Regions from separate parts of the Streptomyces sp. NPDC005962 genome, predicted to be linked through region 2. Evidence: riboswitches for the same ligand, from Rfam matches in the RefSeq annotation. Region 2 holds a riboswitch; the other holds the start of a gene.
The links. Region 2 has a riboswitch for cyclic di-AMP ahead of ABZ370_RS02470 (NlpC/P60 family protein). Riboswitches for the same ligand answer to the same signal wherever they lie in the genome.
Positions count from the first base shown of each region.

Region 1: another riboswitch for cyclic di-AMP. It lies ahead of ABZ370_RS03530 (transglycosylase family protein); the one in region 2 lies ahead of ABZ370_RS02470 (NlpC/P60 family protein).

Region 1 covers NZ_JBEXVE010000001.1:736,885-742,555, forward strand. Annotated here, with positions in the region: gene ABZ370_RS03525 (transglycosylase family protein) at 1-830, shown strand, start outside; cyclic di-AMP (ydaO/yuaA leader) riboswitch at 1,085-1,252, shown strand; gene ABZ370_RS03530 (transglycosylase family protein) at 1,259-1,933, shown strand; gene eno (phosphopyruvate hydratase) at 2,048-3,334, shown strand; gene ABZ370_RS03540 (septum formation initiator family protein) at 3,462-3,938, shown strand; gene ABZ370_RS03545 (DUF501 domain-containing protein) at 4,012-4,569, shown strand; gene ABZ370_RS03550 (Ppx/GppA phosphatase family protein) at 4,566-5,528, shown strand.
Region 2 covers NZ_JBEXVE010000001.1:517,183-522,853, reverse strand. Annotated here, with positions in the region: gene ABZ370_RS02480 (M23 family metallopeptidase) at 1-1,316, shown strand, start outside; gene pcrA (DNA helicase PcrA) at 1,359-3,890, opposite strand; cyclic di-AMP (ydaO/yuaA leader) riboswitch at 4,059-4,261, shown strand; gene ABZ370_RS02470 (NlpC/P60 family protein) at 4,268-5,461, shown strand; gene ABZ370_RS02465 (L,D-transpeptidase) at 5,532-5,671, opposite strand, start outside.

The DNA of each region.
Region 1 (5,671 bases), 220 kb from region 2:
ACCACGTCGCCGAGTGCGAGAGCGCGGGGATGTGGAGCGCCAACGAGGGCAACGGCTTCTACGGCGGCCTGCAGCTGACCCTCGACATGTGGAAGAAGTACGGGGGCACCGGTTACGCCCCGCGGCCCGACCTGGCCAGCCGCTCCCAGCAGATAGCCGTCGCCGAGTCGATACTCGGCGACCGCGGCCCGGACGCCTGGCCCAGCTGCGCGCTGAACGCCGGGCTGACCGGCGGCGGTGACGCCCCGGATGTGAATCCGGGCAGTACGGCGCCCCCGTCCCGGCAGGACGCGCAGCGCGGCGACTCAGGCGGCTCGGGCGACCGCGGGGACTCGGGTGAACGCGACGGCGCCCCGTCCGGCAAGACGCCCGACGCGACGGACACCCCCGGCGCCTCGAACACCCCCGGCGCACCGGACGCGTCGGACGCGCCGGAGCAGCCCCAGGACTCCGCCTCGCCCGACGGGCCGGACGGACCGGACGGCGACGCGCCCTCCCCGTCCCCTTCTTCAGGCGCGTCGGACCCGACGCCGGCCCCCTCCTCCACCGAGGGCGGCTCCGGGGGCCCTTCGGGGGAGCACCGGGGCGAACAGGACCAGGATGAGCGGCCGAGCGGCCATGCCTCGCGCGGCGGTGCCGACAGGGCCGAAAACCCCACGGATGGCGGCTACACAGTGCGTCCGGGTGACAACCTTTCAGCAATCGCCGAAAAGCAGGAATCGGGCGGCGACTGGCGTCGGATCTACGCATCCAACGAAAACCTGATCGGAACCGACCCGGATCTCATCATCCCTGGTCAGCGACTTGACCTCACCATCAGGGGCCAGTAGTTCAGGGGGATTTGCCCGATCTGGCACCGGTGAGACATACCTCTCGTCACATTTTCCCTCCCGTCCGTCGTGTCCGGTCTCTCCACACCCGGCCCCACCTGCGCCGATGTAGCCCGAGTGACCTCGATAACACCCCTCTTCGCTGCGATAAGGGTGTTTGAACGTTTCCCGGACGTGTGTTTAACGTCTTTCCGCTCGCCACAACGAGCACCGTCGACCGTCACGCCGAGTCCTGCCGGCGGTCGTCCGGTACCGACGCGCCAGCGCCGAAGGCAGGAGCGGGGGACCCAAGGTAAGTGCCGGGAGGCCAGCAGCATCGGCCGAGCGGCTTGGGGTGAAGCTGGGTGCGGACCTCCGCACCCAGCCGGGCAACTCACGCCCGAACCCGACAGCTCACCTCGTAGGCGTCGGTGAGGAAACGAACCAACATGTCCAACGCTCAGGGCAAGCACCGTCGTCCCTCCAAGGCCACCCGTATCGTCGCGCTCGCCGGCCTCGCCGGAGCCGCGGTGGCCACCCCGCTCATCGGTGCGACGTCCGCCTCTGCCGCCACCAGCTCCCAGTGGGACCAGGTCGCGCAGTGCGAGTCAGGCGGCAACTGGTCGATCAACACCGGCAACGGCTACTCCGGTGGCCTGCAGTTCTCCTCCTCCACCTGGGCCGCCTACGGCGGTACCGCCTTCGCTCCCACCGCTGACAAGGCCGGCAAGGCCCAGCAGATCCAGGTGGCCGAGAAGGTCCTCTCCAGCCAGGGCAAGGGTGCCTGGCCGGTCTGCGGCAAGGGCCTGACCAGCGGCGGCGCCCCGTCCGCCCCCGCGCCCTCCACCCCGCAGCAGAGCCAGCCCGACTCCAAGCAGTCGGCCCCGTCCGCCAAGCCGAAGGCCGCGCCGCGCAGCGCGCCCGAGCACGCCGCGCGCGCCGAGACCCGCGGCCCGATCAAGAAGGGCGACGGCGAGTACAAGGTCAAGTCCGGTGACACCCTTGGCAAGATCGCCAAGGCGGAGCACGTCAAGGGCGGCTGGAAGAAGCTGTTCGACCTGAACAAGAACATCGTCCAGCACGCCGACGTGATCTTCCCCGGCCAGCAGCTGCACCTGAGCTGAACCGCCCCACCGTAGTCAACGAGCCCCGGCCGGGTGCGCCGCCCCCACGGTGCACCCCGCCGGGGCTTCGGTGCGGTTAGGCTCATGCTGCTACCGAAGACCCATACGAAGGAGATCCTCGTGCCGTCCATCGACGTCGTCGTAGCTCGCGAGATCCTCGACTCGCGAGGCAACCCCACGGTCGAGGTCGAGGTCGGCCTCGACGACGGCAGCACCGGCCGTGCCGCCGTCCCGTCCGGCGCCTCCACCGGCGCCTTCGAGGCCCTCGAACTCCGTGACGGCGACAAGAACCGCTATGGCGGCAAGGGCGTGGAGAAGGCCGTCCTCGCCGTCATCGAGCAGATCGGCCCCGAGCTGGTCGGGTACGACGCCACCGAGCAGCGCCTGATCGACCAGGCGATGTTCGACCTGGACGCCACCCCGGACAAGTCCTCGCTCGGCGCCAACGCCATCCTCGGCGTCTCCCTCGCGGTGGCGCATGCCGCCTCCGAGGCGTCCGACCTGCCTCTCTTCCGTTACCTCGGCGGCCCGAACGCGCACCTGCTGCCGGTCCCGATGATGAACATCCTCAACGGCGGCTCGCACGCCGACTCCAATGTGGACATCCAGGAGTTCATGATCGCGCCGGTCGGCGCGGAGTCCTTCTCCGAGGCCCTGCGCTGGGGCGCCGAGGTCTACCACACCCTCAAGGGCGTGCTGAAGGAGCGGGGCCTGTCCACCGGCCTCGGCGACGAGGGCGGCTTCGCGCCGAACCTCGACTCCAACCGGGATGCCCTGGACCTGATCGTCGAGGCCATCAAGAAGGCCGGTTACCAGCCCGGCCAGGACATCGCGCTCGCGCTCGACGTCGCCGCCTCCGAGTTCCACAAGGACGGCGTCTACCAGTTCGAGGGCAAGGACCGCACCGCGTCCGAGATGACCGCGTACTACGCCGAGCTGGTCGACGCGTACCCGCTGGTCTCCATCGAGGACCCGCTGAACGAGGAGGACTGGGACGGCTGGAAGACGATCACCGAGCAGCTCGGTGACAAGGTCCAGCTGGTCGGTGACGACCTGTTCGTCACCAACCCCGAGCGGCTGGCCCGCGGCATCGACAACGACACCGCGAACGCCCTGCTGGTCAAGGTCAACCAGATCGGCTCGCTGACCGAGACCCTCGACGCCGTCGAGCTGGCCCAGCGCAGCGGCTTCAAGTGCATGATGTCGCACCGCTCCGGTGAGACCGAGGACGTCACCATCGCCGACCTGGCCGTCGCCACCAACTGCGGCCAGATCAAGACCGGCGCCCCGGCCCGCTCCGAACGGGTGGCCAAGTACAACCAGCTCCTGCGCATCGAGGAGATCCTGGACGACGCCGCGGTGTACGCGGGCCGCTCCGCCTTCCCGCGCTTCAAGGGCTGACCGCTTCCCGATCCTCAAGGAGCGGACACGTCTGACGCTTGTCCCCGGCCACGGTCCCGTACCGTGGCCGGGGACGACGTTACTCAAGCGGGAACTGCTCAAGCGAAGTCATCACCGGGGAGGCGACGTGCCGGCGGATCGGTTCTCCACCGCGACCAGGCTCAAGGCGCTCGGCGAACACGCCGCCGCCCGGGTCTACCGTGCCCGGATCAAACGCCGCCGCAGCCGGCTCACCGGCCGGGCCGCCCTCCTCGCGCTGGTCGTCTGCTCCCTGGTGGTCGCGCTGGCCTACCCCATGCGGCAGTACATCTCCCAGCGCTCGGAGATCGCCGACCAGCGGCGCCAGGCCCAGCGCGAGCGCGCCGAGGTGGCCAAGCTGAGCGAGCAGAAGGCCCGGCTGCACGACCCCGCGTACATCGAGCGGCAGGCCCGCGCCCATCTGCACTACCTGATGCCGGGCGAGACCGGCTTCAGCATGGTGGACCCCGGCGCCCGGGCCGAGCACTCCACCGACCAGGGCGCGGGCGACCGCCCCTGGTACACCAACCTCTGGGACGCCGTGGACACGGCGGACGCGCCGAAGGCGGCCGCCGAGCGGCGCTGACGCGCGCACCGGCGCTCGTCACGGTCGCACCCGGCACCCGGTCCGACACCGATCGAAGAGAACTTTTCCCCTCATGGACACGCCCCCTCCGCAGACGGAGCCCACCGCGCCCACCGACGCGGACATCGCCGCCGTCAAGGAGCAGCTGAACCGCCTGCCGCGCGGCCTGCGCGCCGTCGCGCACCGCTGCCCCTGCGGCAACCCCGATGTCGTCGAGACCGCGCCGCGCCTGGAGGACGGCACGCCGTTCCCCACGACGTACTACCTGACCTGCCCGCGTGCCGCGTCCGCGATCGGCACGCTGGAGGCGGAGGGCGTGATGAAGGAGATGACGGCCCGGCTCGGCAGCGACCCCGAGCTCGCCGCCGCCTACCGCGCCGCCCACGAGGACTACATCGCGCGCCGCGACGCCATCGAGGTGCTGGAGGGCTTCCCGAGCGCGGGCGGCATGCCGGACCGGGTGAAGTGCCTGCACGTCCTGGTCGGTCACTCCCTCGCTGCCGGGCCCGGGGTCAACCCGCTCGGCGACGAGGCGATCGCGCTGCTGCCCGAGTGGTGGCGCAAGGGCCCGTGCGTCGCGCCCTGTGCCCAGCAGACCTGTGCCCAGCAGACGGAAGAGGAGACCGCATGACCCGCGTCGCGGCCGTGGACTGCGGCACCAACTCGATCCGGCTGCTGGTCGCCGACGCCGACCCGGCCACGGGTGAGCTGACCGAGCTGGACCGCCGGATGAAGATCGTCCGGCTGGGCCAGGGCGTGGACCGCACCGGCAGGCTGGCCCCCGAGGCGCTGGAGCGCACCTTCGCCGCGTGCCGGGAGTACGCGGAGGTCATACGCACGCTCGGCGCCGAGCGCGTCCGCTTCGTCGCCACCTCGGCCTCGCGGGACGCCGAGAACCGCGAGGAGTTCGTGCGCGGCGTCGTGGACATCCTCGGCGTCGAGCCCGAGGTGATCACCGGGGACCAGGAGGCGGAGTTCTCCTTCACCGGCGCGACCAAGGAGCTGACCGGCCATGAGCATCTGAGCGGCCCGTTCCTGGTGGTGGACCTCGGCGGCGGCTCGACCGAGTTCGTCAGCGGTGACGACGGGGTGCGGGCGGCCCGCAGCGTCGACATCGGCTGTGTGCGGCTGACCGAGCGGCATCTCGTCGTGGACGGCGAGATCACCGAGGTGCCGACGGGGGATCAGATCTCGGCCATCAGGGCGGATATCGAGCGGGCGCTGGATCTGGCCGAGGAGAAGGTGCCGCTCACCGGCTGTTGCCGCCCCGGCGAGGGCGGCCACACCCTGGTCGGGCTGGCCGGTACGGTCACCACGGTCGCCGCCATCGCGCTGGGGCTGGCGGAGTACGACCCGGCCGCGATCCACCACGCCCGGGTGCACGCCGGTCAGGTCGGCGAGATCACGGCCAAGCTGCTGACCTCGACCCACGCGGAGCGGGCGGCGATCGGAGCGATGCATCCGGGCCGGGTCGACGTGATCACCGCGGGCGCCCTGGTGCTGCTGTCGATCATGGACCGGACCGGTGCCGAGGAGGTCGTCGTGAGCGAACACGACATCCTCGACGGCATCGCCTGGAGCATCTCCTGAGCGGGAACGTTATCGTCTGAGCGGCTGTGGAGGGCCCTTCCGGGGCCTTCCGCGGACCCCCGCCAAAAGAGTTCGTGAAACTCTTCACATGAAAAAGGTGCCTGGTGGCCGCCTTCTGGGCCGCCTCGGGGCCGCTATTGGTG
Region 2 (5,671 bases):
CGTACGACACGGGCGCCTACGACACCACCGCGATGTGGGCCGCCTCCGGCTATCAGCTGCCCACCGACGTCCCCACCCAGCGGCAGGACGACACCGGCGGCCACTGGGACACCGGTGCCTGGGACGCGCACTCCCAGCAGTGGGACACGGGCGCGTACGACACCGGAACGGGCCAGTTCGATACAGGACAGGTCGATACGGGCCACTTCGACACCGGCGCGTACGACGTCGTCACGGGGCAGCACGCCGCGTACGACACCTCCGGCGTCGACACCGGGCAGACCCAGTTCTGGGATACCTCGGCCTACGCCACCGTCGACGAGTCGCAGTACAGCGAGCCGTCGTACAACGAACCGCAGTACAACGAGCTGCGGTACGACGACCCGCAGTACGACGAGCAGCAGTACGACGAGACGTACGACAGCGGAACGGCCCACTTCGAAGAGGCCGGGCAGGCCGAGCAGACCGCGGTCTTCGAAGCCGTGGCCGAGCCAGAACCCGGCCCCGACGCCGTCGCCGACGTCACGCCGCCGCCCGCCACCGCCACCACCCCCCGCTCCGGCAGCCGCTCCCGCCGCCGCTCCGCGCCCGCCCGCCCCAAGCGCTCCGCGCTCCTCACCGTCGCCGTCCCCTCCGTCTGCGCGCTCGGCGTCACCGCCGTGGCCGCCGCTTCCGTGAGCGGCATGTCCGGCGACGAGAAGAAGGACGACACGACCACGCAGGCGGCCCCCGACGTACAGCCCGTCAAGGCCTCCGTCGCCAACAGCGAGATGGACACCCGGCTCGCCGGGGTCGACGACGGCGTCAACGACTTCCGGGAGCGCGCCAGCCGTACCCAGGAGCGGATCGACCTCAAGGCACGCCAGGCCGCCGAGAAGGAGCGCAAGGCCAAGGAGGCGGCGCGCAAGGAAGCGCTGCGGCCGAAGTTCGTACTGCCGGTCAAGCAGCACGGGCTGAGCGCGGGCTTCGGCCAGGCGGGCATCAACTGGATGTCCCTGCACACCGGGATCGACTTTCCGGTCAGCCAGGGCACGCCCGTCATGGCGGCGACCGACGGCACCGTACGGACCCAGTGGAACGACGCCTACGGCAACATGGTCATATTGACCGCTCCCGACGGTACGGAGACCTGGTACTGCCATCTCAGCAGCACCAAGATCCGCTCCGGGACGGTCAAGGCCGGGGATGTCATGGCCTACTCCGGGAATTCCGGCAACTCCACCGGCCCTCATCTGCACTTCGAGGTGCACCCGGGCGGCGGGGCGGCAGTGGACCCGCAGCCGTGGCTGCGAAGCCACGGCCTCGACCCCAACTGACCGGCCCCCGACCAGCAACGCTCAGAGCTCGGCCAGCAACGCTCAGAGCTTTTCGACCGGCGCGTACCGCAGCAGCAGCCGCTTCGGCTTCTCGCCGCCGAAGTCGATCGTCGCCTCCGCGTTGTCCCCGGTGCCCTTCACCGCCACCACGGTGCCGAGCCCGAACGAGTCGTGCGTCACCCGGTCCCCGATGGCCAGGGAGACCACCGGACGGTCCTTCGCCCGCCGCGTCGCGAAACCGGACGCGGAGGACCCACCCCGCGAACGCGACGACGACAGCCCGGACGACAGCCCCGACCCGCCGCCCGACGACGCCATGGCGCCCATCGACGCCGACGGGGTCGCGGGCCCGGTGCGCCGCCACCGCACGTACTCGTCGGGGATCTCCTCCAGGAAGCGGGACGGCGGGTTGTACGCGGGCTGGCCCCAGGCGCTGCGCATCGTCGACCGGGACAGATACAGCCGCTCGCGGGCGCGGGTGATCCCGACGTACGCCAGCCGCCGCTCCTCCTCCAGCTCCTTGGTCTGGCCGAGCGCGCGCATATGCGGGAAGACCCCGTCCTCCATGCCGCTGAGGAAGACGACCGGGAACTCCAGCCCCTTGGCCGTGTGCAGCGTCATCAGCGTGATGACCCCGGCGCCCTCCTCGTCCTCGTCGGGGATCTGGTCGGAGTCGGCGACGAGCGCGACCTGCTCCAGGAACTCCGCGAGCGTGCCGGGGTTCTCCTCACCCCGGTCCTGCTCGAACTCCAGGGCCACGGAGGCCAGCTCCTGGAGGTTCTCGATGCGGGTCTCGTCCTGCGGATCGGTGGACGCCTGGAGCTCCGCCAGGTAGCCGGTGCGCTCCAGCACGGCTTCCAGGACGGTCGCCGGGCCCGCGCCCGACTCCACGATGGTCCGCAGCTCCTCCATGAGCGTGTTGAACCGCTTGACCGCGTTCGCCGAGCGGGCCGCCATGCCGTACGCCTCGTCGACGCGGCGCAGCGCCTGCGGGAAGGTGATCTTCTCGCGCGACGCGAGCGCGTCGATCATCGCCTCGGCGCGGTCGCCGATGCCGCGCTTGGGCACGTTCATGATGCGGCGCAGCGGTACGGCGTCCTCCGGGTTGGCCAGGACGCGCAGGTACGCGAGGACGTCGCGGACCTCCTTGCGCTCGTAGAAGCGGACCCCGCCGACGACCTTGTACGGCAGCCCGACCCGGATGAAGATCTCCTCGAAGACCCGGGACTGGGCGTTGGTGCGGTAGAAGATCGCGACGTCCCCGGCCCGGGCGTCCCCCGCGTCCGTCAGCCGGTCGATCTCGTCGGCGACGAACTGGGCCTCGTCGTGCTCGGTGTCGGCGACGTAGCCGGTGATGGTGGCGCCGGTACCGGCCTCGGTCCACAGGTTCTTCGGGCGGCGGTTCTCGTTGCGCTCGATGACGGCGTTGGCCGCGCTCAGGATGGTCTGGGTGGAGCGGTAGTTCTGCTCGAGCAGGATCGTCCGCGCGTCCGGATAGTCCTCCTCGAACTGGAGGATGTTACGGATCGTGGCGCCCCGGAACGCGTAGATCGACTGGTCGGCGTCGCCGACCACGCACAGCTCCCCGGCCGCCATCTCGTCCGTGCCCGTGCCCACCAGCTCGCGGACCAGCGTGTACTGAGCGTGGTTGGTGTCCTGGTACTCGTCGACCAGGACGTGCCGGAAGCGGCGGCGGTAGTGCTCGGCGACGTCCGGGAACGCCTGGAGCAGGTTGACCGTGGTCATGATGATGTCGTCGAAGTCGAAGGCGTTGGCCTCGCGCAGCCTCGACTGGTACATCACGTACGCCTCGGCGAGGGTCTTCTCGAAGCCGTCCGCCGCCTGACCGGCGAAGGTCTCCTCGTCGATCAGCTCGTTCTTCAGGTTGGAGATCTTGGCGCTGAACGACTTCGGCGGGAACTTCTTCGGGTCGAGATCGAGATCCCGGCAGACCAGCGCCATCAGCCGCTTCGAGTCGGCGGCGTCGTAGATCGAGAACGATGAGGTGAAGCCCAGCTTCTTCGACTCGCGGCGCAGGATGCGCACGCACGCGCTGTGGAACGTCATCACCCACATCGCGTTCGCCCGCGGCCCGACCAGCTCCTCGACCCGCTCCTTCATCTCCCCCGCCGCCTTGTTGGTGAAGGTGATGGCGAGGATCTGGCCGGGATGCGCATGGCGGGTGCCGAGCAGATACGCGATGCGGTGGGTGAGCACCCGGGTCTTGCCGGAACCGGCGCCCGCGACGATCAGGAGCGGCGAGCCGGTGTGCTCCACGGCCGCCCGCTGCTGCTCGTTCAGCCCCTCCAGCAGCGCCGCCGGGTCGACGGCGGGGCGGGCCGCGCCGTCCCGGTAGTACGCCTCTCTGGGCCCGCTCGGCACCGGCGCGTCGAAGGCGCCCGTGAAGAGGTGGTGCGGCACCTCTTCACCGCCGGAACCGCCCGGACCGCCCGGACCATCCGCACCGCCTGAACCACCGGCCGGGCCCGGGTGTGCGGAATCCTCGGGCGGCGGGGGCTCCTCGTCCGGAGGCCCGAGATTCGCCAGGAAGCTGTCGTCAAAGAGGCTGCTCATCGCTCACCGAGTTTAGGCGGCCGCACCGACAGCCTGCGCACAGACTACATATGGATGTCACGAAACGGTTTCGGGCATATCGGCCACCAGCCTTCACAGGAGCCCCACGAGTTGGCTACCGTCCTCCCCCAGGCGGCCCGTACACCCGTCGGCGAACCGCGCCGGCCCGGGCGGCCTCCGCCGAGTCCGTCACGCCGCGAGGCAGCCGGAGCCGGGGACCCACAACGCAAGATGGGGTGAATCGGCCCGAGCTGCGGTACGACACGTACGGCATGTACGACGTGACGTCCCGCCCGCACAAGGCCGTAGGGCAACCTTCCGTACCGCCCGAACCCGACAGCTAACCCGGTAGGCGGTCCACGGAAGGAGCGCCTCCCTTGGCGTCGCACCGCAAGCCGCGGACCCGAATACCCACCTCCTCGTCCACCGGACGCCGTACGGCCTACGGGTTCACCACCGCGGCCCTCGCCTCCGTCACCCTCCTGTCCCAGACCGCGAACGCCGCGCCGAGCGACCCGAAGCCCGGCACCACGCAGTCGATCGAGGCGGTCAAGGAGAAGGTGGACACGCTCTACCACCAGGCGGAAACCGCCACCCAGCACTACAACGCCGCCAAGGAGCACTCCGAGGAGCAGCGCACCAAGGTCAGCCGGCTGCTGGACGATGTCGCCGAGAACACGGAGAAGCTCAACGAGTCCCGCCGCACGCTCGGCACCTACGCCGCCGCCCAGTACCGCAACGGCGGTATGACGTCGAGCGCCGCGAGCCTGCTGTTCTCCAACGACCCGCAGGACCTCTTCGACCAGTCCCACCTGATGAGCCGGATGGCCGGTTCACAGAAGAAGGCCGTCGACGACTTCCAGACGCAGGCGGCGAAGGCCGCCGAGGAGCGCCGCGAGGCCTCCCGGAGCCTGGCGTCGCTGACCGAAACCCAGAAAGAGCTGAAGACCAAGAAGAAGTCCGTCCAGGACAAGCTGTCCCAGGCCCGCCAACTGCTGGCGAACCTGACCGCCAAGGAGAAGGCGCGGCTGGCCGCGATCGAGAAGAAGAAGGACGAGGAGGCGCGGCGCAAGGCGGCCGAGCTGGCCGAAAAGCAGCGGAAGGCCGCCGCCGAGCAGAAGCAGCAGGAGCAGAAGCAGGGGCAGCAGTCGAGCGCCGCTTCCGGTTCCGGTTCCTCTTCCGGTTCCGGAAGCGGCAGCGGCTCGTCCACCTCCACGAACAGCACCAAGGCCGCCAAGGCGATCGACTTCGCGGAGTCCCAGCTCGGCAAGCCGTACGTCTGGGGCGCCACCGGCCCCAACTCCTACGACTGCTCAGGGCTCACCCAGGCCGCGTGGAAGGCCGCCGGAGTCTCGCTGCCGCGCACCACATGGGACCAGGTGAAGGCCGGTACGCGCGTCTCGACCTCCGACCTCAAACCGGGTGACCTGGTCTTCTTCTTCGACGACATCAGCCACGTCGGGCTCTACATCGGCGACGGGATGATGATCCACGCGCCGAAGCCGGGAGACGTGGTGAAGAAGGCGCCGATCACCGAGATGCCGATCTACGGGAGCGTGCGGCCCGCGTAAGCCCTGTGCCTCGGTAAGAGATGCGGCTGCCCGGTACGCGATCGGGCAGCCGCTGTCCCCGGTGACCGGGTCACGTGCCCGGCTTGCGCCCGTACACGTACACGTCGTCGCCGTTCCGCAACAGGCTCCAGTACTTCTTCGCGTCGCCGGAGCGCATGTTGACGCAGCCGTGGGAGCCGGGCGGCGACCACACGCTTCCCGCGATGGAGT